DNA from 3 places in the Bradyrhizobium sp. YCK136 genome. Region 3 is predicted to be linked to each of the others. Evidence: riboswitches for the same ligand, from Rfam matches in the RefSeq annotation. Region 3 holds a riboswitch; each other region holds the start of a gene.

What was found. Region 3 has a riboswitch for S-adenosylmethionine ahead of ACFLEY_RS09680 (metallophosphoesterase). Riboswitches for the same ligand answer to the same signal wherever they lie in the genome.
Region 1: another riboswitch for S-adenosylmethionine. It lies ahead of ACFLEY_RS04890 (homoserine O-acetyltransferase); the one in region 3 lies ahead of ACFLEY_RS09680 (metallophosphoesterase).
Region 2: another riboswitch for S-adenosylmethionine. It lies ahead of ACFLEY_RS44935 (O-succinylhomoserine sulfhydrylase); the one in region 3 lies ahead of ACFLEY_RS09680 (metallophosphoesterase).

What each region holds. Positions count from the first base shown of each region.
Region 1 covers NZ_CP172424.1:1,014,880-1,025,434, forward strand. The annotation lists gene ACFLEY_RS04870 (DUF2125 domain-containing protein) at 1-365, shown strand, start outside; gene ACFLEY_RS04875 (prephenate/arogenate dehydrogenase family protein) at 484-1,419, opposite strand; gene hisC (histidinol-phosphate transaminase) at 1,416-2,513, opposite strand; gene ACFLEY_RS04885 (chorismate mutase) at 2,546-3,394, opposite strand; SAM riboswitch at 3,598-3,677, shown strand; gene ACFLEY_RS04890 (homoserine O-acetyltransferase) at 3,769-4,971, shown strand; gene metW (methionine biosynthesis protein MetW) at 4,973-5,635, shown strand; gene ACFLEY_RS04900 (alpha/beta fold hydrolase) at 5,732-6,595, opposite strand; gene ACFLEY_RS04905 (TIGR02594 family protein) at 6,811-7,596, shown strand; gene ACFLEY_RS04910 (MOSC domain-containing protein) at 7,704-8,492, opposite strand; gene clpB (ATP-dependent chaperone ClpB) at 8,732-10,555, shown strand, end outside.
Region 2 covers NZ_CP172424.1:9,265,645-9,276,199, forward strand. The annotation lists gene ACFLEY_RS44895 (helix-turn-helix transcriptional regulator) at 1-488, shown strand, start outside; gene ACFLEY_RS44900 (hypothetical protein) at 619-978, shown strand; gene ACFLEY_RS44905 (VOC family protein) at 1,082-1,441, shown strand; gene ACFLEY_RS44910 (SRPBCC family protein) at 1,566-1,967, shown strand; gene ACFLEY_RS44915 (hypothetical protein) at 2,081-2,581, shown strand; gene ACFLEY_RS44920 (MATE family efflux transporter) at 2,578-4,023, opposite strand; gene ACFLEY_RS44925 (hypothetical protein) at 4,371-5,423, opposite strand; gene ACFLEY_RS44930 (2'-deoxycytidine 5'-triphosphate deaminase) at 5,616-6,752, opposite strand; SAM riboswitch at 6,833-6,912, shown strand; gene ACFLEY_RS44935 (O-succinylhomoserine sulfhydrylase) at 6,983-8,170, shown strand; gene ACFLEY_RS44940 (SGNH/GDSL hydrolase family protein) at 8,298-8,801, opposite strand; gene ACFLEY_RS44945 (lipolytic enzyme) at 9,298-10,077, opposite strand; gene ACFLEY_RS44950 (OpgC domain-containing protein) at 10,077-10,555, opposite strand, start outside.
Region 3 covers NZ_CP172424.1:2,052,957-2,063,511, reverse strand. The annotation lists gene ACFLEY_RS09715 (aspartate/glutamate racemase family protein) at 1-242, opposite strand, end outside; gene ACFLEY_RS09710 (NAD(P)/FAD-dependent oxidoreductase) at 252-1,517, opposite strand; partial or broken gene ACFLEY_RS09705 (thiamine pyrophosphate-binding protein) at 1,521-3,183, opposite strand; gene ACFLEY_RS09700 (NAD(P)-dependent oxidoreductase) at 3,331-4,248, opposite strand; gene ACFLEY_RS09695 (transporter substrate-binding domain-containing protein) at 4,361-5,197, shown strand; gene ACFLEY_RS09690 (aspartate/glutamate racemase family protein) at 5,413-6,141, shown strand; gene ACFLEY_RS09685 (hypothetical protein) at 6,187-6,345, opposite strand; gene ACFLEY_RS09680 (metallophosphoesterase) at 6,426-7,172, opposite strand; SAM riboswitch at 7,220-7,298, opposite strand; gene ACFLEY_RS09675 (carboxylesterase/lipase family protein) at 7,322-8,830, opposite strand; gene ACFLEY_RS09670 (MFS transporter) at 8,848-10,188, opposite strand; gene ACFLEY_RS09665 (TetR/AcrR family transcriptional regulator) at 10,396-10,555, shown strand, end outside.

The sequences.
Region 1 (10,555 bases), 1.0 Mb from region 3:
CGGCCAATGGCCGACTCGACGGCGAATTGCAGATGACGGTGACGGGCCTCGAGCGCGTGATCCCGGCGCTGGGTATCGAGAAGATGCTGGAAGAGGGTGTGCCGCAGGCAACCCTCGACCGCGTCGCGCCCGGCGTGAAGTCGCAGGATCTCAACAATCTGTTCGGCGCGCTCGATCGCGCCGTTCCCGGCCTCGGCAAGGTCATCAAGCAGAACGCCAATGCCGGCGTCGCCGCCGGCATCAATTCGATCGGCACCGAGAGCACGCTGGAAGGCAAGAAGGCCCGCAGCTTCCCGCTGAAGTTCGTCGACGGCGCCGTGCTGCTCGGCCCGGTCAAGGTCGGCCAGATTCCGCCGCTGTATTGAAACCTCTCTCGTCATTCCGGGGCGATGCGTAGCATCGAACCCGGAATCCATTTCACCGCGTGCGCTGTGGCCCAATGGATTCCGGGCTCGCCCTTCGGGCGCCCCGGAATGACAGGAGCTACGGCTTCTTCAGCGCCGCATGCGGCCGGCCGAAGTCCGGCGCCGCCGAATCCTGGCCGATCTCGACGATGCCGCGACGGATGGCGCGGGTGCGGGTGAAGTGGTCGAACAGCGCTTCGCCGTCGCCGCGCCGGATCGCGCGGGTGAGTTTTGCCAGATCCTCGGTGAAGGTGCCGAGCATCTCCAGCACGGCTTCCTTGTTGGCGAGGAAGACGTCGCGCCACATCGTCGGGTCGGACGCCGCGATGCGGGTGAAGTCGCGGAAGCCGCCGGCGGAGAACTTGATCACTTCCGATTCCGTCACCTGCGCCAGCTCGTCGGCGGTGCCGACGATGGTGTAGGCGATCAGATGCGGCAGATGGCTGGTGATCGCGAGCACGAGATCATGATGATCCGGCGTCATCACCTCGACCTTGGCACCCATCGCAGCCCAGAAGGCGCGCAAGCGATCGGTGGCCGACGCGTCGACGCCTTCCGGCGGGGTGAGGATGCACCAGCGGTTGATGAAGAGCTCGGCAAAGCCGGAATCCGGCCCCGAGTGCTCGGTGCCCGCCACGGGGTGCGCCGGCACGAAATGAACGGTCTTCGGCAGATGCGGCGCCATGTCCCTGACGATCGCGCCCTTCACAGAGCCGACGTCGGAGACGATCGCGCCGGGCTTCAGATGCGCGGCGATCTCCTGCGCCACCGGTCCGCAGGCGCCGACGGGAATGCAGAGGATGACGAGATCGGCATCCTTCACCGCTTCCGCATTGGTCGCCACGACCTGATCGACGATGCCGAGCTCGAGCACCCGCGCGCGCGTCTTCTCCGAGCGCGCGGTGGTGACGATCTCGCCGGCCAGGCCCTGGAGCTTCGCAGCGCGCGCGATCGAGCCGCCGATCAGGCCGAAGCCGATCAGGGCGACGCGCTGGAAGTGCGGCTGTACGCTCATTTGCCGGCCATGAAGTCGCGCAAACCGTCGACGACGAGGCGGTTGGCCTCCTCGGTGCCGATGGTCATGCGCAGGGAATGTGGCAGGCCGTAATTCTTCAATGCCCGCAGCACGAGGCCTCGCTTCGTGAGGAAGGCGTCGGCGTCGTCCGAGGTCCTGCCCCTGTCGGTCGGGAAGTGGATCAGCACGAAATTGGCGACGCTCGGCGTCACCTTCAGGCCGAGCTTGCCGATCTCTTCGGTCAGCCAGTTGCGCCAGGTCTCGGTGAACTGCTTCGACATCGCCTGATGCGCGGTGTCCTCGATCGCGGCGACCGCGGCGTACATTGCCGGCGTCGACACGTTGAACGGACCGCGGATGCGGTTGACCGCGTCGATGATGTGCTCGGGCCCGAACATCCAGCCGATGCGCAGCGCGGCGAGGCCGTGGATCTTGGAGAAGGTGTGCGTCACCACGGTGTTCTCGGTGGTGGCGACGAGCTCGATGCCCATCTCGTAATCGTTGCGCGAGACATAGTCGCAATAGGCGGCGTCCAGCACCAGCAGCACGTGAGAGGGCAGGCCGGCGCGCAGGCGCTTGACCTCGTCGAACGGAATATAGGTGCCGGTCGGGTTGTTCGGATTGGCGAGCCACACCAGCTTCGTCTTCGGCGTCACAGCCTTGAGGATGGCGTCGACGTCGCAGGTGAGGTTCTTCTCCTGTGCAATGACGTTCCTGGCGCCGACCGCCATGGTGGCGATCGGGTAGACCAGGAAGCCGTGGGTGGTGGAGATCGCCTCGTCGCCCTGGCCGAGATAGGTGTGGGCGAGCAGGTTGAGGATCTCGTCCGAGCCGGCGCCGCAGATGATGCGGTTGGGGTCGAGGCCGAAGGTGCGGCCGATGGCTTCGCGCAGCACCCGCGAGGTGCCTTCCGGATAGTCTTCCAGATGATCAGCCACCTTCTTGAAGGCCTCGATCGCCTTGGGGGAGGGGCCGAACGGCGTCTCGTTGGCCGAGAGCTTGAACACCTTGCGGCCCGGCTCCGGCACCGGGCTCTTGCCGGGCGTGTAGGGCGCAATATCGAGAATGCCGGGGTTCGGCACGGGGCGGGACATCTTCAACTCCGGAATGGCAGGCGGCTCGTAACTTACGATTTCGACCCGGTCGGGGGCACCGTATAGCGCGTCGCGTGGCTGCCGACGAGGGCCGTGGAGCGCACCGAGGCCCCCGCCTCGATCAGGGCAGCCTTGATCTTTTCGATGCTGCTCGCGCTCGTGACCGAGACCAGCAGCGCGGCGCCATCGAAGGCGGTATCGGGCACCGCCACGATGTCGGCGAGCGGCGACAGCGCCCGCGCGATCTCGGCATTCCATCCCGAGACGCGCACGCTGAAGGTCTCGACCTCCGTCACCAGGGCACTGTCGGCGACGCGTGAGATCGCGAACACGGGCAGCGCGGCCGGATGGTCGGCACGCTCGACGAAGGGCAGCCGCGCGATGATCTTCGGTGCGCCTTCTGCTTCCAGCTCCAGCCACCACGGGGTGCGGCTGGAAGTCGCCGAGACCAGCGCCAGATCGCCCTTGGATTTCGCGACCGCCTCGACCGCGGCCTGCGCGCTGAAATGCGCCACGTAAGGCACGGTGAAGCCGAAATGGAATCGCACGGAATCGCGCATCGCGGGCTCGCTCACCGAGATGTCGGCATGCACCGCGAACGGCGCCTGCACGTAAGTGAACGTCGCGATGATGACGCGCCAGATGCTCTCGACCGTGTCGAGCGGCAGGATGCCGCGATGGCGCTCCACGATCCGCCGCATCATGTCGGCCTCGCGCGCAGGCCGGAACGCCGAGCCCACCTCCTGGGTCTGCTTCACCTGGATCAGGCGGTCGATGATGTCGCCGCGCTGCATCAGGAGGCGATGCATGCCCTCGTCGATCGCGTCGATCTCCTTGCGCAATTCCTGCAACGATGGTGGCGCGGGCGGACGTTGGGACATATCTGGCAAGTGCTGTTGAGAGGCGTTCCAATGCGGGTCCATCAGGTCGGACCCGCTGCGGTCGATGTCTTGATTAGGCAGTCGGAGCGGCGAAAGCAAAGAGAAATGCAAAGGGAAATCGGGCCTTTTCGGCTGACGCGACGGGGACGAATTTGGTCAATCAGGACCGTATCTTGACGAAAACCGTCCAAGCCGTTAAGTTTTGCCTGTTCCGTGGTCATTTGAGCCGGCCGGCTTGCAGCCACGTTAAAAAACTCGCTAAACAGGCCGGGGACGCTTCCGATCCCGGCCGAACCTATCGTTCAGGCCGGGTTTTTTATGGCCTGATGCAAGTAGCGCTCTGAAGTCCGATCGCAAACGAGGTCGATGGTCAGATGGTTGGCGTCACGTCGATATCCAGTCCCGCGATCAGTGCCGATGAGCGGTCGCATGAAGTGGATCATCCGAGTTCGCTCGTCGCGCAGTTCGGCGCCGATCGGCCGTTGCCGCTCGACTGCGGCATAGATCTCACCCCGTTCCAGATCGCCTACCAGACCTATGGCGAGCTCAACGCCGATCGCTCCAACGCGATCCTGATCTGCCATGCGCTGACCGGCGACCAGCATGTCGCCAATGTGCACCCCGTCACCGGCAAGCCCGGCTGGTGGGAAACCCTCGTCGGTGCGGGCCGTCCGCTCGATCCGAGCCAATACTTCATCATCTGCGCCAATGTGATCGGTGGCTGCATGGGCTCGACCGGGCCGGCCTCGATCAATCCCGCGACCGGCAAAGTGTGGGGCCTGGATTTCCCGGTCATCACCATCCCCGACATGGTTCGCGCGCAGGCGATGCTGATCGACCGGCTCGGCATCGACACGCTGTTCGCGGTGGTCGGCGGCTCGATGGGCGGCATGCAGGTGCTGCAATGGACGGCGGCCTACCCCGAGCGCGTGTATTCCGCGCTGGCAATTGCCTGCTCGACGCGGCACTCGGCGCAGAACATCGCCTTTCACGAGCTCGGTCGCCAGGCTGTGATGGCCGATCCCGACTGGCACAATGGCGGCTACGCCGATCGCGGCATCCATCCGCATCGCGGCCTTGCGGTCGCACGGATGGCGGCGCACATCACCTATCTCTCCGACGCGGCGCTGCATCGCAAGTTCGGCCGGCGCATGCAGGACCGCGACCTGCCGACCTTTTCGTTCGACGCCGACTTCCAGGTCGAGTCCTATCTGCGCTACCAAGGCTCGTCCTTTGTCGAGCGCTTCGACGCCAACTCCTATCTCTATCTGACGCGAGCGATGGACTATTTCGACATCGCCGGCGACCATGGCGGCGTGCTGGCGAAGGCGTTCGCGGGCATCAAGACGCGCTTCTGCGTGGTCTCTTTCACCAGCGACTGGCTGTTCCCGACCTCGGAATCGCGCGCGTTGGTGCATGCGCTGAATGCGTCGAGCGCGCGGGTATCGTTCGCCGAGATCGAGACCGATCGCGGCCATGACGCCTTCCTGCTCGACGTGCCCGAATTCTTCGACATCGCCCGCGCCTTCCTGGAATCGGCCGGCAAGGCGCGCGGACTCAACGGCAGGGGTGGCTAGGATGTCAGTGCAGGAAGTGCTGCCGCTGGGCGGCCTTAGCGCGGGACAGTCCGGTCATTTTCGCGCCGACCATCTGCTCGTCGCCGAGATGGTCAAGCCGGGCTCCAAGGTGCTCGATGTCGGCTGCGGCGACGGTGATCTGCTCCAGCTTCTGGAGACCCGCGGCATCGACGGCCGCGGCATCGAATTGTCGCGCGAGGGCGTCAACCGCTGTGTCGCCAAGGGCCTCGCGGTGGTGCAGGGCGACGCCGATACCGACCTCGTGAACTATCCCGATGATGCCTTCGACTACGTGATCCTGTCGCAGACGCTCCAGGCGACGCGGCAGCCGCGTGTAGTGCTGGAAAATCTCCTGCGCATCGGCCGCCGCGCCATCGTCTCGTTCCCGAACTTCGGCTTCTGGAAGATGCGGCTCCAGCTCCTGATCGGCGGCCACATGCCGCGCACCGAGAACCTGCCGGCGACCTGGTACGACACCGCCAACATCCACTTCTGCACCATCAAGGATTTCGTCGAGCTCTGCGACGAGATCAACGTCAAGATGGAACGCTCGGTGGCGCTCGATCTCTATGGCCGCCCGGTGCCGCTGAACCTGCCCTGGTGGGTGTGGAATATGTTCGGCGAGCAGGGCGTGTTTCTGCTCACGCGCGGGCAGGGGAAGTGACGCCGTAGGCGTCATTCCGGGGCGGCACGAAGTGCCGAACCCGGAATCTCGAGATTCCGGGTTCGCTCTTCGAGCGCCCCGGAATGACTGGGTAAACTAATGCGCCGCCACCGACCTCGGATCGCGCGCCGGCCAGCGACCTGCTTCCACCAGCGTGACGAACCGCTCCACGGTCTCGTTGAACAGCGCGGGCTCCTCGAGGTTGAGCACGTGCCCCGACTTCGGATACATCGCGAGGCCCGCGGCCGGAAGATGCTTCTTCAGGAACAGGCTCGGCCCGACGCAAGGGTCATCCTCGTCGCCACAGATGATCAGCGCCGGCGTCGCGACGCCCCTGATCGCGTCCGTCGTGGTGTAGATCGAGGGACGGCCGCCCTGGAAGCCGCGCATCGTGCGCGCCGATCCCCTGGCATCGTGCCGCGCCAGCGCGGCGTAGAAATCGGCGTAGCCGCGTGGGTCCTTGACCAGGAAGGGAATCCGGCTCGGCGCCTCGCGCGTGACTTTTGCCACCTCCGTGGAGCCGAGCGTCTCGAATTGCTCGGCATTGGCGCGGCATTGCCTGCGCCAGGCGTCGAGATTCTCGATCTCCGAACCGGAGCCGACGCCGGCTAGCGTCATCGACAGCGCCCGCTGCGGCGCGTTCAGTCCGATTTGAAGCGACGAATAGGCGCCCATCGAGAGCCCGACGAGATGCGCGCGGTCGATCCTGAGATGATCGAGCACCGCGAGCGCGTCGGTGTAGAAATGCGTGTAGGTGTAGACCTCGCCCTCAGGCACGTCCGACGGCGTGTAGCCGCGCGCCGAATAGGTGATGCAGCGGTGGCCGCGCGAGAAGTAGCGCATCTGCGGCTCCCAATTGGTGTAGTCGGCCGCGAACTCGTGCAGGAAGATGATCGGCGTTCCCTGGCCCGCTTCCTCGAAATAGATGCGGACGTCGTCCCTGGTCGTGGCGTGGGGCATTAACCGTTTCCCTCTCTTCTAGCCGCAGATGGAGGATCGCAGTTAATGCTGTTGTCCGCAATGCGGCAGCGTCAGGCCGGCACCGACACAAAATCAACCCAGCTATTCACCGGCACGGTGTCTTTTTCTCGCCACATGGGGCGGCTTAACGGCCCGAGGGATGTCGGCCGCGCACGGGCCGGCTGGGAAGTGGGGGTGTCAACGAAGGATGACTAATGTTCGAGTTGTTTGCGTCTCGCCTGTCGCGTTGTGTTGTCGCGCTGGCGCTGTTCTTCGCGGCGGTCGCCGCGTTCTCGTCTCCGGCCTCGGCACGGCCGCATCGTCATAGCGCAGAGCGGCATGCTTACGCGCATCACGCCAGCAGATATCATCATTACCGGCACCAGGCCCGCAGTTCGCGCTTCGAGCGCAGCGCGGCGCAGTTGCAGGCCGGCGGCTTCATGGACACGCAGGCCAGCTACGATCCGAACGCCAATAGCGGCGGCATGGGTGACACGCGCTATCTGGGCGGCGGTGAAATGGGCATCGGTGAAAACGTGAGCCGCGCCGGCAAAGTGAGCCGCGCCCGTAACATGAGCCACGCTGTCAACAAGAGCAGCGCTGGCGACAATGGCAACGCCGGCAACATGGGTATGAGCAGCGGCTTCGGCGGCGGATCGGGCCTCGTGTCCGAGGCGCGCCGTTATCTCGGCGGCAACCCGACCGGGCGTGGCAGCCTGTGGTGCGCGCGCTTCATGAACATGGTGCTTGAGAAGACCGGCCACCGGGGCACCGGCTCGGACATGGCGAATTCATTCGCGCGTTACGGCACGCGTGTCTCCGGCCCGCAGGTCGGTGCCATCGCGGTGATGTCGCGCGGCGGCCGGGGCGGCCACGTTGGCATCATCACCGGCGTCGACGCGCAGGGAAATCCGATCATGATCTCCGGCAACAACGGCAACCGCGTCCGCGAGGCGCCGGTCTCGCGCGGCCGCATCTATGCGTATGTGATGCCGAACTGAGGTGAGGGAGCGTAGGGTGGGCAAAGGCGCGTTAGCGCCGTGCCCACCATCTCGCTCCGCAGAGATAAAGTTGGTGGGCACGCTTCGCTTTGCCCACCCTACGAAGCTCACACCAGCTTCGGCTCTTCCACCGCGACCGCATCCCCCACGCCGATCTCGCCATCGGTGATCACCTCGGCATAGATGCCGCAGTCCATATGTCCGAGATGCCGCGAGAGCGTCGGCGGGATTTCGAGGTCGCGCATTGCGGTCTCCGGATCGACATTGGTGGCCGGGCAGCGGACGATGCGCTTGACCACCTTCAGCCGGGCCTGACCGATCGCGAGCGTCTGGCCGACGAGGTCGAGCTCGGACCAGGCCGGCCAGCCCTTCACGTAGAGATTGGCGCGGAAGCGCAGGGGATGCACGGCGGTGCCGCCGAGCATGGTCTCGATCGCGCGGACACTGTCCAGATTGATGATGGAGACGACCTTGCGGGCGACGTCGGAAAAGCTGTGGTCGCGGCCCGACAGGACTTTCGGTGGGCCCTTCAACTCCGGCTGGAAGTTCTCGGTGAAATAGCGCTCGATGGCGGCGCGCCCGGCGGCGGTCTCCAGATCGCCGCTGGCGACGATCTGGCCGTCCTTGCGGATGGTCAGGCGGTTGGTCGCGTCCTCGAACCGGCTGTCGAGCGAAGCCAGCCGCTCATTGCGCGCCAGCATCAGAAACTGGATTTTCGGCTTCCAGGCCGGCGCCTCGGGATCGAACCCGCTCGGGCCGTTCTCGATGGCGTAGCGGCGGTCGGCGGGCAGGGTCTGGCCGACCCGCAAGGCAACGCGGGGCAGGGGTTCCGGGGTGAGGCCCTTGATGGGATAGCGGTAGAGGCCGGTAATCTCGGCGGTCTGGCTGGCTGTCATGGCGCTACTTAGGGGATTCGGCCACGCCGCGCCAAGCGGGCCGATGCGCGCACGAAATTGTGAAGACGCCTCTTTCGCTCCCGCAGCCCGCTTCCCACATCTGCCTCAGGCCGGCGGCAGCGTCGGTAAATAACGACCGTTACCGGTTGAGAAACGTCAATGCGGTAATCGGAAACCCAATGAAGATGCCGTTTGGAGTGCCTTAGAGGGCTCCATGGGCAGGCCGAGGGAAAGAAAAGATGAACATCGAGAAGTATACCGAACGCTCCAGGGGCTTCATCCAGTCCGCGCAGTCGCTTGCGGTGCGCGAGGGGCACCAGCAGTTTTCGACCCTGCACGTTCTGAAAGTGCTGCTGGACGACAATGAGGGGCTCGCTGCCGGTCTGATCGACCGTGCCGGCGGCAACTCCCGCGCAATTTTGAAGGCGACCGAGGACGCCCTGAACAAGGTGCCGAAGGTCTCCGGCGGCGGCGCCGGGCAGATCTATCTGGCGCCCGAGCTCGCACGCACCTTCGATGCCGCCGAAAAGGCCGGCGAGAAGGCCGGCGACAGTTTTGTCACCGTCGAGCGGCTGCTGCTCGGCCTCACGCTGGAGAAGACCAGCGAGGCCGGCACGATCCTCAGCAAGGGTGGTGTCACCCCGCAAAACCTCAACGCGGCGATCGAGGCCCTGCGCAAGGGCCGCACGGCCGACTCGGCGACCGCCGAGAACGCCTATGACGCGCTGAAGAAATATGCCCGCGACCTGACCCAGGCCGCGCGCGACGGCAAGCTCGACCCGGTCATCGGCCGCGACGAGGAGATCCGCCGCACCATCCAGGTGCTCTCGCGCCGGACCAAGAACAATCCCGTCCTGATCGGTGAGCCCGGCGTCGGCAAGACCGCCATCGCCGAGGGCCTCGCGCTGCGCATCGTCAACGGTGACGTGCCGGAGAGCCTGAAGGACAAGAAGCTGCTCTCGCTCGACTTGGGCGCACTGATCGCCGGCGCGAAATACCGCGGCGAGTTCGAGGAACGGCTGAAGGCCGTGCTCCAGGAGGTGACCGGGAGCGAGGGCACCTTTATCCTGTTCATCGACGAGATGCACACGCTGATCGGGGCCGGCAAGGGCGACGGCGCGATGGACGCATCGAACCTGCTGAAGCCGGCGCTCGCCCGCGGCGAGCTGCACTGCATCGGCGCGACCACGCTCGACGAGTATCAGAAGCATGTCGAGAAGGACGCGGCGCTGGCGCGGCGCTTCCAGCCGATCTTCGTCAGCGAGCCCTCGGTCGAGGACACCATCTCGATCCTGCGCGGCCTGAAAGACAAGTACGAGCAGCACCATGGCGTGCGGATCACCGATTCCGCGCTTGTTGCCTCCGCGACGTTGTCCAACCGCTACATCACCGACCGCTTCCTGCCCGACAAGGCGATCGACCTCATGGACGAGGCCGCCGCGCGCCTGAAGATGCAGGTCGATTCCAAGCCGGAAGAGCTCGATTCGATGGATCGGGAAATCATCCGGCTGAAGATCGAACAGGAAGCATTGAAGAAGGAGAGCGACGCCGGTTCGAAGAGCCGCCTGCAGACGCTTGAAAAGGAACTCGTCGAGCTCGAGGAAAAATCCGCGTCGTTGACGGCGCGCTGGAGCGCGGAGAAGAACAAGCTCTCCGATGCGCAGAAGCTCAAGGCCGAGCTCGACGGCTTGCGTGTCGAGCTCGCCAATGCCCAGCGCCGCGGCGAATTCCAGCGTGCCGGCGAGCTAGCCTATGGCCGGATCCCCGAGCTCGAACGGCAGCTTGCGGACATCGAGGCCAAGGAGAACTCCGGCGAGATGATGGAGGAGGCGGTCACCGCCAACCACATCGCGCAGGTGGTCTCGCGCTGGACCGGCGTGCCCGTCGACAAGATGCTGGAGGGCGAGAAGGACAAGTTGCTGAAGATGGAGGACTCCCTCGGCAAGCGCGTCGTCGGCCAGGCCGAAGCCGTTCATGCGGTCGCAACGGCCGTGCGCCGCTCCCGCGCGGGTCTCCAGGATCCGAACCGGCCGATGGGCTCGTTCATGTTCTTAGGCCCCACC
Region 2 (10,555 bases), 2.6 Mb from region 3:
AGCTCGCCCAGACGGCGGCAGATGGCAACAGCGATTTGGGCCTCGACGAGATCGGCCAGATCCTCGCCGGCCGTTTCGTGGACGTCGTCTCGGGCAAGGCGCGCAAGCCGGCCACGCCCACCGCACGCGACCGCCGCCGCGCCGTCGAAGCCGCGCTGTGGATCGACGCCAACTCGCATGCCGAGGTCGACCTTGAACAGGCCGCGCGGCACGCGGGACTCAGCCCGTTCCATTTCCTGCGGTTGTTCTCGGCCGTGCTCGGCGTCACCCCGCATCAATATCTGGTGCGCTCGCGGCTGCGGCACGCCGCGCGCCTGCTCACCGAGGACGACATCGCGGTCACCGACGTAGCCTATGACGTCGGCTTCGGCGATCTCTCCAATTTCGTCCGTACCTTCCATCGCGCCGCCGGCGTGTCGCCGACGAAGTTCCGGCAGGCGTCGAAAGGCGAGCGCAAAATTTTCGGGGAACGGCTCGTCCTCAACTGAGACACACGGGCCGCTTCGCCAGTAACAGTCTGTTGACCAGACGTGTGCGATGCACTGGCGCTCGCGGTACATCGCGCGTTATTACAACCGAAGGGCGATTTGACGCCCGTTCAAGGCGGCGAGCCGGCAGATGGACAGTACCTCGAGTGACGTGATTGCGGCTACGCTGATCGCGCTTGTCGTCGGCCTCGCCTTCATCGCGGGCTGTGCCGTCTATTACGGCCGCCAGATCAGCTCGCGCAGGATTCCGATGCAGTGGGACACCGACGGTCAGCCGGCCTGGTTTGCACCACGCCTCGTTGGGCTCTGGTTCAGCTTCGGCGTCACGGCGGCCCTTTCCATGTTCCTGCTCGTCCTCGCCCTTCATGCACCGCAGAAGCTCACAGCCCTGATCGTCGCCACGATCAGCGTGATTGGAACGAACATGTGGGTGCAGGTCTATCACCTGAAACGGGTGGTCCGCTGGCAGGCGGAGGCACCGGCGAACTAGCCGGGCGGGATGCGCAAGATTCTCCAAGAGCGGCTTGCCTTCAATTGACTAGGTTCGTCTCCGGCGTGCGCCACGCGCGGCGCGCTTTGCAATGGAGACGAACATGTACGACCACATCGGACTTCGCGTAGCCGATCTCGATGCCGCCACGCGCTTCTACACCGCGGTGCTGGCGCCGCTCGGCTACGTCCTGTGCTCGAGCGGCGACGGCTATGCCGGCTTCGGGCCGAAGGGCGCGCCGGCGCTGTGGCTGCACCTGAACAAGGGGCGGAAGGCCGACGGCGCGCATATCGCGTTTCGCGCCGGGAATCATGACGCGGTCAAGGCGTTCCACAGCGAGGGGCTCAAGAGCGGCGGACGCGACAATGGCGGCGCGGGCCCGCGCAAGGACTACAGCCCGACTTACTATGCGGCGTTTCTGATCGATCCGGACGGCAACAATGTCGAGGCGGTTTGCGTGTGAGCAAGCGCCCCACGCACGAGCATTCGTAGGGTGCCACGTGCGACGGTGCCGATGAATGGTGGGCACGGCGCGCGAAGAGCGCGCCTTTGCCCACCCTACGACCCCTTCAACCAAGGACACCTTCATGGCCTCCATCCACAACGACATTCCCCTCAACGCCCCTGCGCGCGACGTCTGGGACGCGGTGCGCGATTTCGGCGCGCTGCATCAGCGGCTGGTGCCGGGCTTCGTCACGGCCTGCACGCTCGATGGCGATGCACGCATCGTCACCTTCGCCAACGGCTCCGTCGCGCGCGAGGTGCTGGTCGATTGCAGTGATGCGCGGCAGCGCCTCGTCTATGCCATCAACAACGAGCGGCTGAAGCACTACAGCGCCTCGGTGCAGGTGATCGCCGAGGGCGATGCGCGGTGCCGTCTGGTCTGGATCATCGACATGCTGCCGAACGAGCTTGCGCCGTATGTCCAGGGGCAGACGAAGGAAGCCGTGGCCGCCATGCACAAGGCGTTTCCAGCCGCGGCGGCCTGACTGACCTCTGTGACTTTTCTCACAGAGCCCTCGCCTCCTCGGCCGTAACCATGGCCGCGTGCGTCCGGTTGGCTCCGCTCTTCCGGCGAAGCCACGCACGCGAGGAGCATGCCATGAGAGGTGCGGACAAGGTGATCTGCCAGGCGGCCGCCGTGCTGCTGCTGTTCTCGGTCGCGAGCACGCCGGCGGAGGCGCAGCTCGCGGGCTTCGGTGGCGGCGGAGGCGCCGGCGGCGAGGACATGATGACCCAGATGGCGCCGATGCTGGAGATGATGAAGGCGAAGATGGGCAAGCGCCGCTTCGCCATGCTGATGCAGACCATGGGCCCGATGATGAGCCGCATGATGGAGAATGGTGGCGGCGGCTTCGGCGGCATGATGGGCGGCGCTGGCCTCGGCGGCGGCAATCTTGGCGGCGGCTTTGGTGCGCCCAATTATGGCGGCTACACCCCGATGGGCGGAGGCGGCTATATGCCAACGGGCATGGGCGGCGGCGACATCATGGGCATGCTCGGCGGCACCAGTGGCGGCGACATGATGGCGATGATCCCGCAGCTGATGCGGCTCGCCAATATCGGCGGCGGTGGCGGCCATCGCCGCCACAAGCATCGCTAATCCGCGACGCCTGAGAGAGCCGGCCTGATCGCGGGCTTGCTCTTGCGCGGTCCCCAGCGCGTCAGCACCACGCTGGAGCACGACAGCAGGCCGAGCACGACCATCGAGCTCGCGGCCAGCCAGAAGAAGCTCTGCGCGGTCGCCTCATGTGTCGACAGCCACCAGCCGGTCGCCGAGATGTAGATCAGCCGCGCGGTCTGCGCCAGCACCGGGCCGATCACCTTGGCCGCGCCTTGCGAGGAGAAATACATCGTCGAGGCGAGCCCGATGAAGGCGTAGAACGGCGCCACCGTCGACAGATATTGGTGACTGGCCGCGCGGACGGTCGCGCTGTCGGTGAAGATGTTGACCCAGAGATCGGGGAAGAGCGCGACCAGGCACGCCGGCGCACCGACGGCGACGAATGCGCTCGCACCCGCGATCCAGGCAATGCGCCGGGCGCGCGCGATGCGGCCGGCGCCGACGGCCATGCCGACCATCGGCACCGAGGCGATGCCGAACGAGAACGCGATCGAGGTCAGCAGGAATTCGAGCCGCGCACCGATGCCGTAGCCGGCGAGGATCGCGGTACCGAACTTCGCCAGCATGTGGGTGAAGATCGAGATCGTCAGCACCGATTGCAGCGGCGAGAAGCAGGCGATGGCGCCGACCTTCAGGATGTCGAAGAACATCGCCCATTGGATGCGCAGGCCGCGCAGCTTCGGGACGACGCGCGCGCGGCCTGAGAACAGGTACCAGCCCATGACGCCGATGTTCATGCAATAGGCGATCAGCGCGCCGGCCGCGACGCCGCGCATGCCGAACTGCGGCACCGGTCCGAGCCCGAGACCCAGCGTGCCGCCGAGCACGATCTGCCAGGCCGCGGAGTTGAGGATCAGGAACGAGGGCAGCCTCATATTGCCTGTGCCGCGCAGCACGCCCGCCATGGTGTTGAGCAGCCAGGGCAGCACGGCGCCGCCGAAAAACACCTGCGTGTAGGCGATCGCGTGCGTCAGCACATCGCCGCGGCCGCCGAGCATCTCGAGCACCTTGGGCCCGAAGATCAGCATGCCCAGCATGAAGACGAGACCGAACGTGACGCCGATCAGCAGCGCATGCGCGGCGAGCGTGCCGGCGCGCTCGCGGTCGCCGGCGCCGAGCGCGCGTGCGATGGCGGAGGCCACCGCACCGCCCATCGCGCCGCCCGACATCGTCATGGTCAGGATCACGGTCGGAAACACCAGCGCCATCGCGGCCAGCGCCTCGACGCCGAGCCGGCCGATATAGGAGGTCTCCGCGATCACCGTGCAGGTGCCGGCCGAGAGCGCGATCACGTTCGGCCAGGCAAGCCCGAGCAGCGTGCGCAGGATCGGTCCGTCCATCAGCGCGCTCCTCACCGGCCGCGGAGGCGGCGGCAGCGGGCGCTCTTGTTCATCGACCGGGATTTCGGCGATGTCGGACATGTCCTCTCCCGGGCACGAGCGCCATTTGCGGTGCGGCAATGACTAGATGTGCCAATGAATTTCTTCGCGCAGAAGGCGCAGCGAGAAGCTTGTTAGCACGGCAATTGCCGATTCCTCCTGCGCCTGATGCAGGCGTGCCCTGCGGCAGCGCATTTCAGCCCGTGGAATTGCGGTCTCTCGTCTCCCTCTCCCCGTTCTTACGGGGAGAGGGTTGGGGTGAGGGGCCGCGTCCGCGAAAACGATGCGAGTTGGACTCGCGGAGAGTCCCCCTCACCCGGATTGCATCTTCGATGCAATCCGGCCTCTCCCCGCACGCGGGGAGAGGCGAAGTGGCCGCGCCGTTCTCGTCAGCCAATCGTCCAGACCAACGGCGCCCGGCCGCCTGCGGCCGGGCGCATGTGGACGCCGATATGCCGGCCGCAGCCGGCAGCCAATCCCTCGAACAATCCCTCCAGCACCTTGGCGCAGGCGCGGTGACAATCAGCGACGTCGTCCATCAGCTTCCAGCTCTGCTGGCGGATTTCGAAGGTGCCTTCGGACTGCGTCATCTCAGCATTGTCGTCCTGGGCAGCGAACAGCGCGTTCAGGAACGATGCGAATTCCCTCGCGCCGCCGCGGCTCGTCGCGAGTGCGGCCGCTACCTCGTCGAAATACTGCATCCCGATCAGCTTGCCGGTGAGATGCAGCAGATAGCCGGCGTCCTCCGGGCCGAACAGCTGCACCATCACGGGCGCGGCGGTGCGGACATATTCCATCGCATAGTTGCGATAGGCTTTTTCCAGCCGCGGCTTCGGCCAGCTCGCGACCGGCAGCGCCGGCGCGGTCTTCGCATCGAACGGCGGCGCTTCCAGATGCCGCGCGAACACCAGGCGCTGGTCGAGTTCGAGCGGATGGTCGTATTGATGATAATAGCCTTCGAGCCCGTCCTGGCCGTCGACGCTCTGCTTGGTGCAGACGAAGCCGAGGCGAAGATCTCCGAGCGCAACCCCGTTATTGGCGTGCCAGCCGCGCAGCATCGCGCGCGAGACCTCGCCCGGCACGCCGCAGATCGCGGTGCCCTTCCAGATCCAGCGCGGCGGCGGATAGCGTATCCAGGCCTTGGTGTCGCTCTCGTACATGTATTCGACATGCACGCCGCCGATCCAGTTGGAGAGGTAGTGATATTGCGCAGCAGCGACCGCCGGCGGCAGATGGCTGAGGCCGAGCTTTTCCAGCCCTGGCAGGAAACGCTCCTGCTGCTGGCGGCGGAACACGCGGAAGACGAACTCCGCGGCATCCGCGGTGCCGCGCCGCGTAACGACGGTGAGGATAAGGCCGGTGAAATAGGCGTGATAGAGATCGGCGACCGCGCGCCAGCGCTTCCATTGGGCTTCCTGCGCGGAGTCAGCTGCGGCGGTCATGTTCGCTCCCGGCTTGTTGTTTTACGGGAGTGTGTCATCGCGGCTGGGGCGGCGCAACCAGCCACAGACTCGGTGTCATCGCCCGGCGAAGACCGGGCGATCCAGTATTCCAGAGGCAGTTATGATTGAATCGAGACGCCGTGGCGTACTGGATGCCCCGGTCGAGACGGGGCGTGACAGTTGGAGATGTCGCTACACCCGAAAATGTTTCGAGAGCTTCAATCCCTGCGCCTGGTAGTTCGAGCCGATGCGCTGGCCGTACATCGCGTCGGGGCGGGCGAGCATCTTCTCGTAGACGAGGCGGCCGACGATCTGGCCGTGCTCGAGGATGAACGGCACCTCGCGCGAGCGCACCTCCAGCACGGCGCGCGATCCCAACCCGCCGGCACCGGCATAGCCGAAGCCGGGATCGAAGAAGCCGGCATAGTGCACGCGGAATTCGCCGACCAGCGGATCGAACGGCACCATCTCGGCTGCAAAGTCGGGTGGCACCTGCACGGCCTCTTTCGAGGCGAGGATGTAGAACTCGCCGGGATCGAGGATCAGGCTGCCGTCGGGCCGGGCCGAGATCGGCTCCCAGAAGTCCTCGACGGAATAACCGGAGCGGCGATCGACGTCGACGACGCCGGTGTGGCGCTTGGCGCGGTAGCCGACGAAGCCGCTCGCCTTCTCGCCGGAGAGATCGACGGAGACGGCGACGCCGCCGGACAGATCGGCATCGTCGATGTCGACGAGGCGCTCGGACGCATGCAGCGCATCGAGCTCGTCGGCATTGAGGATGGCGTCACCGGTGCGGAAGCGCACCTGCGACAGGCGCGAGCCCTCGCGCACCAGCACCGGAAATGTCTTCGGGCTGATCTCGGCATAGAGCGGGCCGTGATAGCCGGCGCCGATCATGTCGAAGCGGCGGGTGCCGTCGGCGATCACGCGGGTGAAGACGTCGAGCCGGCCGGTGGAGCTCTTGGGGTTCGCGGCCGCGACGATCTCCGGCGGCAGCGCCAGGCTCTCGAGCAGCGGCACGATGTAGACGCAGTTGGTTTCCAGCACCGCGCCGTCGGCAAGGCTGAACTCGTGCAGCTTCAATTCGTCGATGCGCTCGGCCACCGTGGCGCCGGGACCGGGCAGGAAGCTGGCGCGGACGCGATAGGCGATGTCACCGAGGCGCAAATCGAGGCTCGCCGGCTGGATCTGGCTTTCGACGAAATCGTATGCGGGCAGGATGAGGCCCGCCTCCGCCATCGCCGCGATCATGCGGTCGGGCAGGATACCATTGGCGTCGGCGGCGATCGTGAAGCTCAACCGGGGGTCCTCGTCAGGGGTCAAACGCATCCGGACGTGCGGGAAATACTAGCCTTTTACGGCTATCCGATGGACGCCTTGACGGAAAGGCCATTGCGGAATATGAGCATCACTTATCCCGTGGTGATTTGAGCCGGCCGGCTTGCAGCCACGTTAAATAAGTCGCTAAACAGGCCGGGGACCTCTGTGATCCCGGCCCGTGGATATATCCAGGCCGGTTTTTTTGTGATTTCGACGAGACGGTCATGTCGGAGGTACCTATGTCGAAGTCGCCTGCCACTTACCGTCCCGAAACCCGCCTGGTCCATTCCGGCACCCTGCGCTCGCAATTCGGCGAGACGTCGGAGGCGCTGTTCCTGACCCAGGGCTACGTCTACAACAGCGCCGAGGAGTGCGAGGCGCGGTTCAAGGGCGAGGATCCCGGCTTCATCTATTCGCGTTATTCGAACCCGACCATCTCGATGTTCGAGCGCCGCATGATCGAGCTCGAAGGCGCCGAAGCGGCGCGTTCGGCGGCGACCGGCATGGCCGCGGTGACGACCGCGATCCTGGCGCCGCTGAAGGCCGGCGACCACGTGGTCGCCTCCCGCGCGCTGTTCGGCTCGTGCCTCTACGTCATTCAGGATCTGTTGCCGCGCTACGGCATCGAAACCACGCTGGTCGACGGCCTCGATCTCGACCAGTGGCAGCGGGCCTTGCGGCCGAACACCAAGACGTTCTTCCTGGAGAGCCCGACCAACCCGACGCTCGACGTGCTCGACATCCCCGGCATCGCCGAGATCGCGCACAAGGGCGGCGCGCGGCTCGTCGTCGACAACGTGTTTGCGACGCCGATCTGGCAGAGCCCGCTCGCGCTAGGGGCCGACGTCGTGGTATATTCCGCGACCAAGCACATCGACGGCCAGGGCCGCTGCCTCGGCGGCATCATCCTGTCGTCGGAAGCCTTCGTCGCCGAGCACCTCCACAATTTCATGCGCCAGACCGGGCCGTCGATCTCGCCGTTCAACGCCTGGGTCTTGCTCAAGGGCCTGGAGACGCTGGCCGTGCGCGTGCGCGCGCAGACCGACACCGCGGCACGCGTTGCGGAAGTGCTGGCCGGCCATCCGAAGATCTCGCGATTGATCTATCCCGGCCGCGCCGATCATCCGCAGGCAGCGCTCGTGAAGAAGCAGATGCGCGGCGGCTCGACGCTGGTCGGCTTCGAGGTCAAGGGCGGCAAGGCGGCCGCGTTCCGCGTGTTCAACGAGCTCAAGCTTGCGAAGATCTCGAACAATCTCGGCGACGCCAAGAGCCTCGTCACCCATCCGGCAACCACGACGCATCAGCGCCTGAAGCCGGAAGACCGCGCCGCGCTCGGCATCAGCGAGGGCTTCATCCGCTTCTCCGCGGGGCTGGAGCATGCGGACGATCTGATCGAGGACCTGACGGCGGCGCTGGAGAAGGCGTGAGGCGATTGAGCTCTCGTAGGGTGGGCAAAGCGAAGCGTGCCCACCATTCACCACCGAGCTGGCGATAGATGGTGGGCACGGCGCGCGAAGAGCGCGCCTTTGCCCACCCTACGGCTATGCAGCCGAACTACATCGGCCGGTACGCCCGCACGTCCCCGGGCACGTTGACCCCGAGCTTGATCTGGCCGACGGAGCGGATGATGTCGTCGCCGAGGAGCTGGGCAAAGCAGGCGTAGCCCCAATCGTTCATATGCAGGCCGTCGGCGATCACGAAGCTCTCGACCGGGATCGATTGATTCTCGTGCCAGTCGCGCATCACCTCGAAGCGCGGGAAGATGCCGACGTGACGGAGCTCGGCGACCTTGCCGAGCAGCTTCACCATCTTGCCGGCACTCTCCTTGCGCTGGTTGACGGCCGGCGAATATTGCGGATCGACCAGCACGATATCGGCGCCGCCGGCGGCCTGGATGCGGGCGATGCCGTCCTCGACCATCTTGGCGGTGTCGCCGGGATCGAGATTGCGCAGCACGGCGTTGGTGCCGACCTGCCAGATCACCATGTCCGGATGCACGTCGATCACCTCCTTCTGGAGGCGCTTCATCGGGCGCGTCCTCGCCGCCGACGCCGGCATTGATGACGGTGATGTCCGCGGTCGGATATTGCCGGCGCAGCTGCGCCGCAAGACGGTTCGGATAGTTGAAATCGGGCGAGCTTGCGCCGTAGCCGGCGGTCGACGACGAGCCGAACGCGACGATCACGACAGGCTTGCCGGCGACGAGCTTGCCCGCGACATGCGGCAGCGAGCCCATCGCCTTCGCGCCGCCCTTCGGCGGCAGGCAGGGGACGCGGTTGAAGACGTCACCGGCGGATTTCGCGACCTGCTTCACCTTGTCGATGGCGCGCGCGGTGATGCCGCGCTGTTCGGGAGACGTCGCGGCGACGGTGGTCTGGGAGGGCGATGCCGGAGCGGGATTAGCGGCCTGCGCGGGCGCGGGCGTTGCCTGCGCCGCCTGCGCCTGCGCGCGCGACTGCGAAACAGGAGTCAGCAACAGCAGCGCCGCCGCCACGGGTACAGCCAGCCATGACGTCAGGCAAAAAGGGCGGTTAGAACTCATTAACACTAGACCTCAATTTTGCTGCTGGGCCGGCCCCAGATGGGCTGCGTCGATCACGAACTGTGCCAACGCCCGGCCAAGGCAATCGTGGACCTGTTTCGCGAGCTCAGGCCCGCGAGACGGGCTGAACAGGTCGAACTGACCCTGATCATTCCACTGCCGCATGATCGCGAAACGGTCGAACAGCGGGATGTCGTGCTCCTGTGCCACCACCCGCATATTGTCGAGATAGGGCGGCACCGAGATCATGGTTTCGGTACGCGGGCTGTACTGCAAGTTCATCAACACGACGTCAGCCCCTGCATTTTGCAATGCGGAAACCCCTCCGGTCACCGCACCGCGAAAATCGTCGGGATCGATTGCTCGGATAGCATCCACGGTCCCGGTCTGCCAGATGACCAAAGTAGGCCTTTTTGCTTCCATCAGCTTAACGAAGCTGGCGGCCGCCTCCTCTGCCGTCTTCTTGCTCTGTATTTCTACGGAGACGTGCACAACTTCCGATGGCGACAGCTTGTCCTTCAAAATGGCCTGCATGCGTGCCGGATAGGAAGCGTCCTCGGAGGCCGGAATCGTGGTCGAACGGCTGCCGATGACCAGGATTTCGAGCGGTTTTCCGGCCTTGATGGCGTCGGCGACCTTGGGAAGCTGGCTTTCGCTGGTGAGCAGATAGGACGGCAATTCGCAGGCTGCGGGCGCGGCCGGAGCGGGCGGCGCAGCATCCTCCGCGCGCGCCGACGGCGCGGCGAGGCCACCGCATAGCAGGATCAGGCTCAGGAGAACCTTCGCCTTCATCAGCCCCCTCCCGCCAGATCGGCGTTGCCGACGGCGTTCTTGGTTTTCGCACCGCTCTTGTCAGCTACGCGCTTGTACCACGAAATCACCCAGGCCACGCCCCACATGATCAGGATTCCGGAGAGACTAATCACCGCATGCATGACGGCGCCGCCGGAGACCTCGGCCAGGATGAAATGACCAGCGAAGGCCAGGAAGACGCCGAGGCAGAAGATCTCCAGGGAATGCGAGCCGCACAGGATCAGCGGCCGCAGCCAGGGCGATTTCAGGCCCGGCCAGTCGCGCGGCAGGAAGCGCACGGTGAGCGCTGCCAGCGCCAGGAAATGCGTGAAGCGCAGCACGTCGAGGTCGGTCTTGTCGATCGGATACATCCACTGCTCGAGCCGCTTCGGCATCAGATGCGAGAGCTGCGGCACATACCAGGTCAGCGTCACGTAGAACGCCGCGACGATATAGGCGATCGCGATCCACATCGTCA
Region 3 (10,555 bases):
AGGTCCTTGGCCGCGTCGATGAAATCAGGCAGCAGGCCGGCCGCACCCTTCAGCACCACCTTCTCCGGCGAGGCGCCGTTCACCACGCGATAGAGCACGGGGAACGGCCAGGTCGTGCCGTTGCCCATGTCGCCGGGAATGCGCGGAAAGCGCGCTTCCAGCATCAGGATACCGAGCGGCGCGCCATAGATGGCCTTGCCGCCACGGGCGATGCGGGAGGATGAGTTGGTAGGAGTGGTCATGGTGCGACCTCAGAGGAAGCGAGTGGGCGAAAACGGCGCGAGCGGAATCTCGGGCTGCTTGCCGCTCAGAAGCTGGGCGACGAGACGCCCGATGCGGGCCGAGCCGACCAGGCCGACATGGCCATGGCCGAAGGCATAGACGATGTCGCGCGAGGCGCGCGCGTGGCCGATGCAGGGCAGTCCGTCCGGCATGCTGGGACGATGACCGAACCAGGTCTTGATGCGCGCGGCCGGAATGTCCCTCGGAAGTTTCGGGAACATGCTGAAGAGATGGTCGCGCAAGATCTCGGCGCGCTTCCAGTTCGGCGCGGCCTCGAGGCCGGCGATCTCGACGGTGCCGGCGGCGCGCAGGCCCTTGTTGGTCCAGTTCACGACCATTTTCGCGTCGGACGCCATCATCGAGCTGCGCGGACCGGACTCGGGATTTTCGATCATGACGTGATAGCCGCGCTCGGTCTCGAGCGGCAGTGAATCGCCCACGGACGCGGTGAGCTGCTTCGATCTGGCGCCGGCGGCGACCACCGCAGCATCGCAAGCAATCTCACCAGTCTCGGTGACGACAGCGACGAGCTTGTTGCCGGAAAGCTTCAGCCCCGTCGCCTTGGCGCGCACGAGCTTCGCGCCGCTGGCCAACGCGTGATTGGCCAGTGCCGCAACGTAAGCGCCGGGATCGCGGCAGCGGCCGGCTTCTTCCACCACCACGCCAAAGCTGTAGCGCGGATGCAGGTCCGGCTCGCGCTGACGCATCTCGTCGGCATTGAGCTCCAGCCACTCGACCCCGACACGCTTGCGCAGCCGCCAGCCGAGATCGTGGTCAAAGTTGCCGCGCGACGGGAAGACATGCATCACGCCGTTGCGCTCGACCAATTCGGAGACACCGGCTTCTTCCGCGAGCTTCCGGTGCAGCAGCGGCGCGTCCTTCAGTAGATCGCGGAGCGCGAAGGCGGTCTTTTCCACGCGCGCCTCGGTCCAGCCCGAGAGCAGGTACTTGATCAGCCAAGGCAGCGCCTTCGGCAAATACGACCAGCGGATCGCGAGCGGGCCGAGCGGGTCCATCAGATAGAACGGCACCTTCTTCCAGATGCCGGGTTCGGCCGGCGGAATCACCGAATGCGAGGAGAGCCAGCCGGCGTTGCCGTAGCTCGCCGCCTGTTCGCCACCGGGCTCGCCGGGATCGATCAGCGTGACGCGATGGCCCTCGCGCAGCGCCTCGATGGCGCTGATCACGCCGACCGCGCCGGCTCCGATGATGGCGACATGGCGGCCTTCGGGCATCGTTTACGCCTTCACCGATGGCACAAAGTCCTTGCCGACCGAGATCGCGCGCGGATCGATGATGCAGTGGAGGATCGACGGCTTGCCCGAAGCCAGCGCGCGCTCGAACGCCGGCGCGAACTCCTCGGTGCGCTCGACGCGCTCGCCGTGGCCGCCGAACGCCTTGGCGTACATCGCAAAGTCCGGGTTCTTGAGCTGGGTGCCGACGACGCGGCCGGGATAGTCGCGCTCCTGGTGCATGCGGATGGTGCCGTATTGCGAATTGTCGACGATGATGACGACCAGCGGCGCGTCGTACTGCACGGCGGTCGCAAACTCCTGGCCGTTCATCAGGAAGCAGCCGTCGCCGGCAAAGGCAACGACGGTGCGATCCGGATATTGGCGCTTTGCCAGCACCGCCGCCGGCACGCCGTACCCCATCGAGCCCGAGGTCGGGGCGAGCTGGGAGGCAAAACTGTGGAAGCGGTGATGGCGATGGATCCAGCCGGCATAATTGCCGGCGCCGTTGCAGACGATCGCGTCCTTCGGCAGCCGGTCGCGCAGCCAGGTCATGACCTGGCCGTACTGGAACGTGCCCGGCAGCTCGCGCGCCTTCTCGGTCCAGGCGAGGTAATCGGCATGTGCCTTGGCGGCCTCGCCCTTCCAGGCAACCGCCCCGGAGGGCTTCAGCGTCTCGCCCGCCGCGGCGAACGCGGCGGGCGTCGCCTGGATCGCGAGCGCCGGCTGATAGACGCGGCCGAGCTCTTCCGAGCCCGGATGCACGTGAATCAGCTTCTGCTGCGGGGTCGGAATGTCGAGCAGCGTGTAGGACGAGGACGGCATCTCCGACATGCGGCCGCCGATGAGCAGAACGACATCGGCGCCGTCGATGCGCGCCTTCAGGCCCGCGCTCGGCCCGATGCCGAGATCGCCGGCATAATGCGAATGGTCGGCGTCGATCAGCGAGGCCCGGCGGAACGAGGTCGCCACCGGCAGGTCGAACCGCTCGGCAAAACGCGCGATGCTCTTGGTCGCCTCATCCGTCCAGCGCGAGCCGCCGAGAATGACGAGCGGCGCCTTGGCGCTCGCGAGCATGGCGCCGACACGCTCAATGTCCGCGGGCGCGGGCCAGCTCACCGCCGGCTCGATGCGCATGGCATCGGCGACGGCGGCGGTCTCGGTCAGCATGTTCTCCGGCAGCGAGATCACCACGGGGCCCGGACGGCCCTGCATCGCGACGCGGAAGGCGCGCGCGACCAGTTCCGGAATGCGGTCGGGGCGATCGATCTCGACCGCCCATTTCGCCATGGTGCCGAACACGGCCTTGTAGTCGAGCTCCTGGAACGCCTCGCGTTCGCGCATGCCGGTATCGACTTGGCCGACGAACAGGATCATCGGTGTCGAATCCTGCATCGCGATGTGGACGCCGTGGCTGGCATTGGTCGCGCCGGGGGCCGCGGGTGACGAAGCAGACTCCCGGACGCCCCGTGAGCTTGCCATAGGCCTCCGCCATCATCGCGGCGCCGCCCTCCGCGCGGCAGATCATCACGTCGATCGGGCTGTCGTGCAGCGCGTCCAGCGCCGCAAGATAGCTCTCGCCCGGCACGCAGGTGACGCGCTCGACGCCTTGGGCGACGAGCTGATCGATCAGGATCTGGCCCCCGGTGCGGGTGTTACGAATGGTCATGACAGCTCCCTGCAGGCTTTGGCGACGCGCTCGGGCGCCTCGCGAAAATGTCGTTCGCAGGTGGCGTAGGACAGGCCAACAGGAGGTGCAAGATCGAAAGGCTTCCCGCTCCCTGCGCAGGCGTCATGCCCGCCCCTGCTGTTTGCACTACCGCCCATTCGCGATGATGCGGCGGCAATGATCGAGCGCCGCGCCGATCAGGTTGTCGCTCGCCTCCGGCGTGCGGAACGCCGAATGCGCCGATAGCGTCACGTTCGGCAGTTTGGTCAGCGGATGGCCCGGGGGCAGCGGCTCGACGGTGAAGACGTCGAGGCCGGCATGGGCGATGTGGCCCGAGCGCAGCGCATCGCACATCGCCTCCTCGTCGACCACGGCGCCGCGCGCGGTGTTGATCAGGATGGCGCCGGGGCGCATCATCCCGATGCGCTCGCGCGACAGGAAACCCTTGGTCTCGTCGTTGAGGAGCAGATGCAGCGAGACGACGTGGCTGTCCGCGAGGAGCTTCTCCAGCGGGACGAATTCGACGCCGGGATGCGTCTTCGGCGATCTGTTCCAGGCGATCACCTTCATGCCGCAGCCAAGCGCCATGCGCGCGGCTTCCGCCGCGATGCCGCCGAAGCCGATCAGGCCGAGCGTCTTGCCGGTGAGCTGCAGCGCATCGCGACGCAGCCAATTGCCCTCGCGCATGCCGCGATCCATCTCTCCGAAGCTCTTTGCAGAGGCCCACATCAGGGCGATCGCGCATTCGGCGACGGCGGTGTCGCCATAGCCCTTGATGGTGTGAACCGAGATGCCGCGCTGGCCCAGCTCCTCCGGATTCATGTAGCTGCGCGCGCCGGTGCCGAGGAAGACGACGTGCTTCAGGGCAGGACATTTCGCGGCAATCGCCGTCGGCACCGCGGTATGGTCGACGATCATGATCTCAACACCGTCAAGAAGGCGTGGCAGGTCGTCGGGAGTGATCGCGGGGTTGCGGTTGATGCCGACCGGAAGGCTGTCCCCGCGCAGCAGTTTCTCGGTCACCGCGGCAAGGGTGTCATTGGCATCGACGAAGAGAGCGCGCACGGGCCTGTCTTTCCTGTCCAGTTTAAAATACCGTATTGCATTTTAATCTGAATACAGAAATAGTCCAGACGCCGGGTTCGAATGTCCAGAAGCGACTGCCCAGGAGACTGCCATGAATCGCAGGGATGCACTCACCACTGTCGCCCTCGCCGGAGCCGCGATCGCCGCAACCGGTTCGGCCAAGGCCGACACCGCGCCGGGCTCGACGCTCGAACGGATCAAGAAGAGCGGCGTGCTGCGGATCGCCGTCATCGCCGGCCAGGATCCTTACTTCCACAAGGACCTCACCACCAATCAATGGTCGGGCGCCTGCATCGACATGGCGAACGACATCGCCGGCAAGCTCGGTGCCAAGGTCGAGACGCTGGAATCGACCTGGGGCAACCAGATCCTGGATCTCCAGGCCGAGAAGATCGACCTTGCCTTCGCCGTGAACCCGACACCGGAGCGCTCGCTGGTCATCGACTTTTCCACGCCCATCCTGGTGCACTCCTTCACCGCCATCACCAAAAAGGGTTTTGCCAAGCCGCAAACCTGGGCCGAGCTGAACAAGCCCGAGGTCAAGATCGCCGTCGACATCGGCTCGACCCACGAGACGATCGCGCGCCGCTATTGCCCGAAGGCGACGATCCTCGGCTTCAAGGAGCGCAACGAGGCGATCCTCGCCGTCGCAACCGGACGCGCGGACTGCAACATTTCGCTGGCGGTGCTTTCGGTCGCGACCTTGAAGAAGAACCCGACGCTCGGTGAGCTCGCGGTGCCACGTCCGCTGCTCACGCTGCCGACCAACATGGGCATCCGCGCCGAAAGCGACCGGCGCTACAAGGACTTCCTCAGCGCCTGGGCCGACTACAACCGCTCGCTGGGCCAGACCCGCGAATGGATGTTGAAGGGTTTTGAAGCCGTAGGTCTCGGCGCGGACGACATTCCCGGCGAAGTGCAGTTCTGAGCGCCAATCCGCGATGTATGTCTGGGGATTCGCGGTGCTCAAGCCGTACCGGAGCCCGCGTCGGCTTCATGAATGATGGCGTCATGGCCGGGATCGGTACGCCAGAGGAGATGATCCGCCAGCCGCGCAGCGAACGGCGGAAGTCCCTCCTCAGCCGGTTTCACGAAACGCATTAGACTGCCGGCCACGACCATCCCGAATCGGTGGGACGAACCATGAAACTCCGCGGCGGCTTCACGAATTACGGCGAGACGATCGGCATTCTGATGCTCGATACCCGCTTCCCGCGCCCGCGCGGCGACATCGGCAACGCGCTCTCCTACGACTTCCCGGTGCGCTACAAGATCGTGCGCGGCGCGCACGCCACAAGGATCATGGGCGACCAGCCCGATCCGACCCTGCTCGAGCCGTTCATCGCCGCGGCCCGCGAATTGGAAGCCGACGGCGTCAAAGCGATAACGACGAGTTGCGGCTTCCTCGCGCCGTTCCAGAAGCAGCTCGCGGCTGCCGTGAACATCCCGGTCTTCACCTCGAGCCTGATCCAGGCGCCGCTGATCCACGCCATGCTGCCGCCCGGCAAGGTCATCGGCATCTTCACCGAACGCGGCCACCACATGAACGAAGGGCACTTCCGCGGCGTCGGCTGGTCGCCGGACGACATTCTCGTTCAAATCCAGGGCATGAAGCCCGATGCGCAGTTTCCCGCAACCTACATTCTCGGCCGCGAAGAGCTGGACACTGACGTGCTGCGCGCCGAGATGATCGAGATGACGGAAGCCTTCATGGCGTCCTGCAAAAATCCCGGCGCGATCCTGTTCGAGTGCACCAACATGTGCCCATTCTCGCGGGACGTCGCCGAGGTGTCGGGTCTGCCGGTGTTCGACATCAACACCCTGATCAACTTCTTCCATCGCGCGGCCCATCCCGTGCCGTTCCTGCGCTGAACCAGCCGGGACAGGCGGCGAGGCGCGCGATGAACGCGCACGAGCCTAAAATAAGGCGGCGTTGACAGCCTGTCCGTAGATCATTGCAGCAACGAGTGAGAGCAGCAGGCCCGCTCCCGAGAATATGACGACGACTTTCAGAGTCTCGACATCGACATTGGTTCCCGTCGCGCGGGATATTGCTCTTGCCAGTGCAGCAATCATCGCCAGCTCCGAAGCGGGCCGCGCGGAAGCGAGGCCTCACTTCATCTAGCGTTACTCGGCGCATTCGCGTGTGAAGCAGATTACAGGTGATCCCGCTGCACCCAGCCCGTTGCAATCGCGCTCGCCCAGGTGAGCATTCCCCTGGCCCGCGCCAATGCTGCCATGGCCGTGGTGTCGTAGGCCACGTAGCGGAGCGTCGCGGACCAGCCTCTGTTGGCATGCTCCAGAATTGCGTAACACGCATGAGGGGTGCCGACCTCGACCACGTAGGGAACGGGCATCTTCCCGTCGTAACCGGGCAATCCAACGCTGCCGGGATTGACGACCAGCCGGCCATCCTTCAGACGCACCACGCGCGGAATGTGCGTGTGTGCGCACAGGATGATCTCGGCGTCGATCCCCTCGGCGCCGGCCTCAATAGAATCAATCCGGCTCGGACGCGGGCAGCCGTCGCCCGCGATGTGGTCGAGCCAGAACGCAGCATCATTCCCTGGCGATCCATGGCACAGGAACGCCCGCCCCCTATACATGAGCGTGGACGGCATGCTTGCCATCCACTCGAAATGCTTGCGTTCGAGCTCTCGGAAATCGCTGCGCGCCGATGTGCCGGCCTGCCACAGCTCCACGAGAATGCGGTCCTGATCGCCCTTGATGGACGGAAAGCCTCGCTCCATCAGCAGGTCAGCCGTTCGGGCCGCTTCGAGCGGACCGCTAACATGGTCGCCCAGGTTCACGACCTCGTTGATGCCGAGCGCAGCAATGTCCGCAAGGACGGCTTCGAGCGCCGGACGATTTCCGTGCACATCCGCGATGGCAGCAAATTTCACTTGGCCTCTCCATTCGAGATGGCCGACGATTCACCCAATGCGGGACGATGCAGGGATAGCGGGTCTCTTTAGCTGCATTTTTAGAAGCGCCCGCAAGCTGAGGATCAAATCGGCGCTGGACGAACGCTTACATGACCAAGGTGCTGCGATCAACCGATCTTCGCTCGCGCGGCCGGAGCCTGCGGCGCGCCGCGTTGGGCCGACAGCTCCGCCCACAGGCGGGAGCGCACGCCTTCATTGAGAGGCACAATGTGGAACGGCTGGCCGAAGATTGCGAGCGGCTCCTTGGCCGGCTCGAACCGCGGCCAGGCTTCCGCGATGTCGGGCGCGCCGGATGTGACGAAGCGCAGCACGCTTGCCTGAAACCGCGCGGCGACCTCGATATCCTCGGGCGTCATCGGCCCGCCCTTGCGCTTCAGGATCGGGCGGTCGATGAAATCCGGCGGGTGCGCCCAGAGGCAGGCATTGTCGGCACCGTGGGTCGGCCCCTGCGACAGGAACGGCTCCAGCGCCGGGCGATGGTCGAACCGGCTCAGCCACACCGCGCCGCCAGCCGCGGCATGAAGCCGCGCAAGATCTGCCATGGGGCGATGCCAGAACGCGTCGGACAGCAGCGCCTCGTACGGATCCTCGTCGACGCGCGCTGTGGCGCGGTAATACGCCAGCAGACGTTGCCAGCCGGCATCGCCGACTGCGGCGCGCACTTGTCGTTCGGTGGTGCGGATCATCGCGGCCGGCGGCGTGCTCTTCAGGAACATCACCATCTCGTCGCGGCAGGAGCCGAGCCAGAGCGGAATGTCGCGCAAGGTTCCTTCGGCGAAGACGTCCCGCGGCTCGCGCGGAATCACGATTCCGTCGAGCACCGGGCCGAACACGGTGCCTTGTTCGGTCTCGTCCGCAAGCCCGCGACTGACGCGCTCCACCGCCGCGAAGAGCTTTGGCAGTGGCAAAGAGGCAATCGCGGTTGGGTCGTACGCTAATTCGAGCTCGGCAAGCAGGCGGCGTGCAACGTCGTCGGCATGATCGGCGCTCATGATGTTCCGCCCGGGCGCGCTGAGCGCGAGGGCGCGAATGAACTTGCCTCTGGCCTGCGGCAGGGTTGCGAGCGCGATCACCATCGAGGCGCCGGCCGACTGGCCGGACAGCGTGATCGCGTCAGGATCGCCGCCGAAATCCGCGATATTGGCGCGCACCCAGTCGAGGGCGGCGAGCGAATCCGAGATCGCGAGGTTGTTGGCCTCGCCGAGCCCAAGGCGATGCAATTGCAGGAATCCGAGCGGGCCGAGCCGGTAGTTGATGGTGACGATCACCGCCGGACCGTGCGCGGCGAGGAATGCGCCGTCATAGTCGGCGCCGCCGCCGGTGACGAAGGCGCCGCCATGGATGAAGACCAGCACCGGCAGCGGCCGATCGGCCTCTGCCGGCGTCCAGATGTTCAGGCTGAGACAGGCAGCCTCGTCCGCATGATCGAGATGGCCCGGCTGCGGCGCGTAAGCGCCGTAGCCCGTGCAGCGGAGCGGCTCCGTCCACGCTTTCGGCGGCATTGCCTTGGCAAAGCGCGGCGCGGTTGCGAACGGCACGCCCTTGAAGGCACGCATACCGGCCTGCGTGGTGCCGACGACGGGGCCACTCGTGGTCTGAACTGCGCTGGTCAGCATGCGTGCCTCGTCTTCACTCAAGCGCGCCGCTTGCCGAGATCGGCGATGTCGACGGTGTGGGTTTCGCGCGCCGTCGCCGCAGCGGCTGCCGAGATCACGCAGCAGCAGGCGACGAAGATCGCGACGGGGACCCAGCCGTTCGGCCCCTCCCCGACCAGGCTCGCGCTCACCAGCGGCGTGAAGCCGGCGACGAGAAAGCCGAGCTGCGTGCCGATCGCGGTGCCGGAATAGCGCACGCGCGCCTCGAACATCTCGGCGTAGAACGACGGCCAGATCGCGTTCGGCGCGGCGTAGACGATGCCGGACAGGATCATCGCGGCGGCGAAGATCGCGATCGTGTTGCCTGACGTCACCAGCATGAAGTACGGGAACAGCAGCACCGCGCAGCCGAGCACGCCGCCGATGAACACCGGCTTGCGGCCGATCTTGTCGGCGAGCAGGGCCCAGAGCGGCTGGGTGAGCAGCGCCGTGACGTTGCCGAGCACGCCGGCCCACAGCATGGTCGGGCGCGCCACGCCGAACTTGCTGGTGGCATAGCCGAGCGCGAACACGGCGGTCATCGTGCTCACGGTCGCGATCAGCGCGCAGACGATGACGCGCAGCACGTCGGGCCAGTAGTCGCGCAGTAGGGCGACGACGGGGAAGCGCGCAACCTGCGCCTTGTCCTTGATGTCTTCGAACACGGGCGTTTCCGGCATGGTCCGCCGCACCAGGTAGGCGACCAGCAGCACCAGAGCGGAAAGCAGGAACGGAACGCGCCAGCCCCAGTTCAGAAGCTGGTCCTCCGGCAGGCTCGATACCGGAATGAATACCAGCGTCGCCAGGATCGCACCGGCCTGGGTGCCGCTCAGGGTCCAGCTCGTAAAGAAGGCGCGGTTGGAGTTGGCCGAATGCTCCAGCGTCAGCGAGTTCGCCCCGCTCTGCTCGCCGGCGGCCGAGAGGCCCTGTAACAGGCGAAGCAGCGTCAGGATGACGGGCGCGGCATTGCCGATCGCGTTGGCATCCGGCAACAGGCCGATCGCAAGCGTCGAGCCACCCATCAGTACCAGTGTGAACAGCAGCACCGTCTTGCGACCAATGCGGTCGCCGAAATGGCCAAGGATGACGGCGCCGACCGGCCGCGCGATGTAGCCGATGCCGAAGCTGAGGAGCGCGAGCAGTGTCCCGGTCGAGGGATCGACATTGGCGAAGAACACTTTTGGAAAGATCAGCGCGGCCGCGGTGCCGTAGATGAAGAAGTCGTAGTATTCGAGCATGCTGCCGACGAAGCTGACCAGCGCGGCGCGCTTCGGCAGCTTGCCCGGTGTTGCCTCCGCTGCGGATGACGCGTGCAGCGATGCGGTTGACGTCAACGTCATTGCAAGTCCTCCCCATGTGTCCGGTGCGGCTCGCGTCAGGCGGTCCGCCGCGCGCGCGTTTTGTGGTTCTGGTTGCCGCAACCGTGGTTTGGAGGGATAATGTACGAACTAGTACGTTTATGCAATACGCGTTGGATCAAGGCACGGACGGGTGAAATTTGCCTTCACCTTCAAGGTGATCCGTGGAAACTGGCGGGAGAAACAGTGATGCTCGAGCGCATGCCGCCCCCATCGAAGCGCACCAACGACCCCGAGCGCACCAAGCGCGACATCCTCGAAGTGGCGATGGCCGAATTCGCCTCGGAGGGCTATTCCGGCGCCCGCGTCGATGCGATCGCGGCCCGCACGCGCACGTCGAAGCGGATGA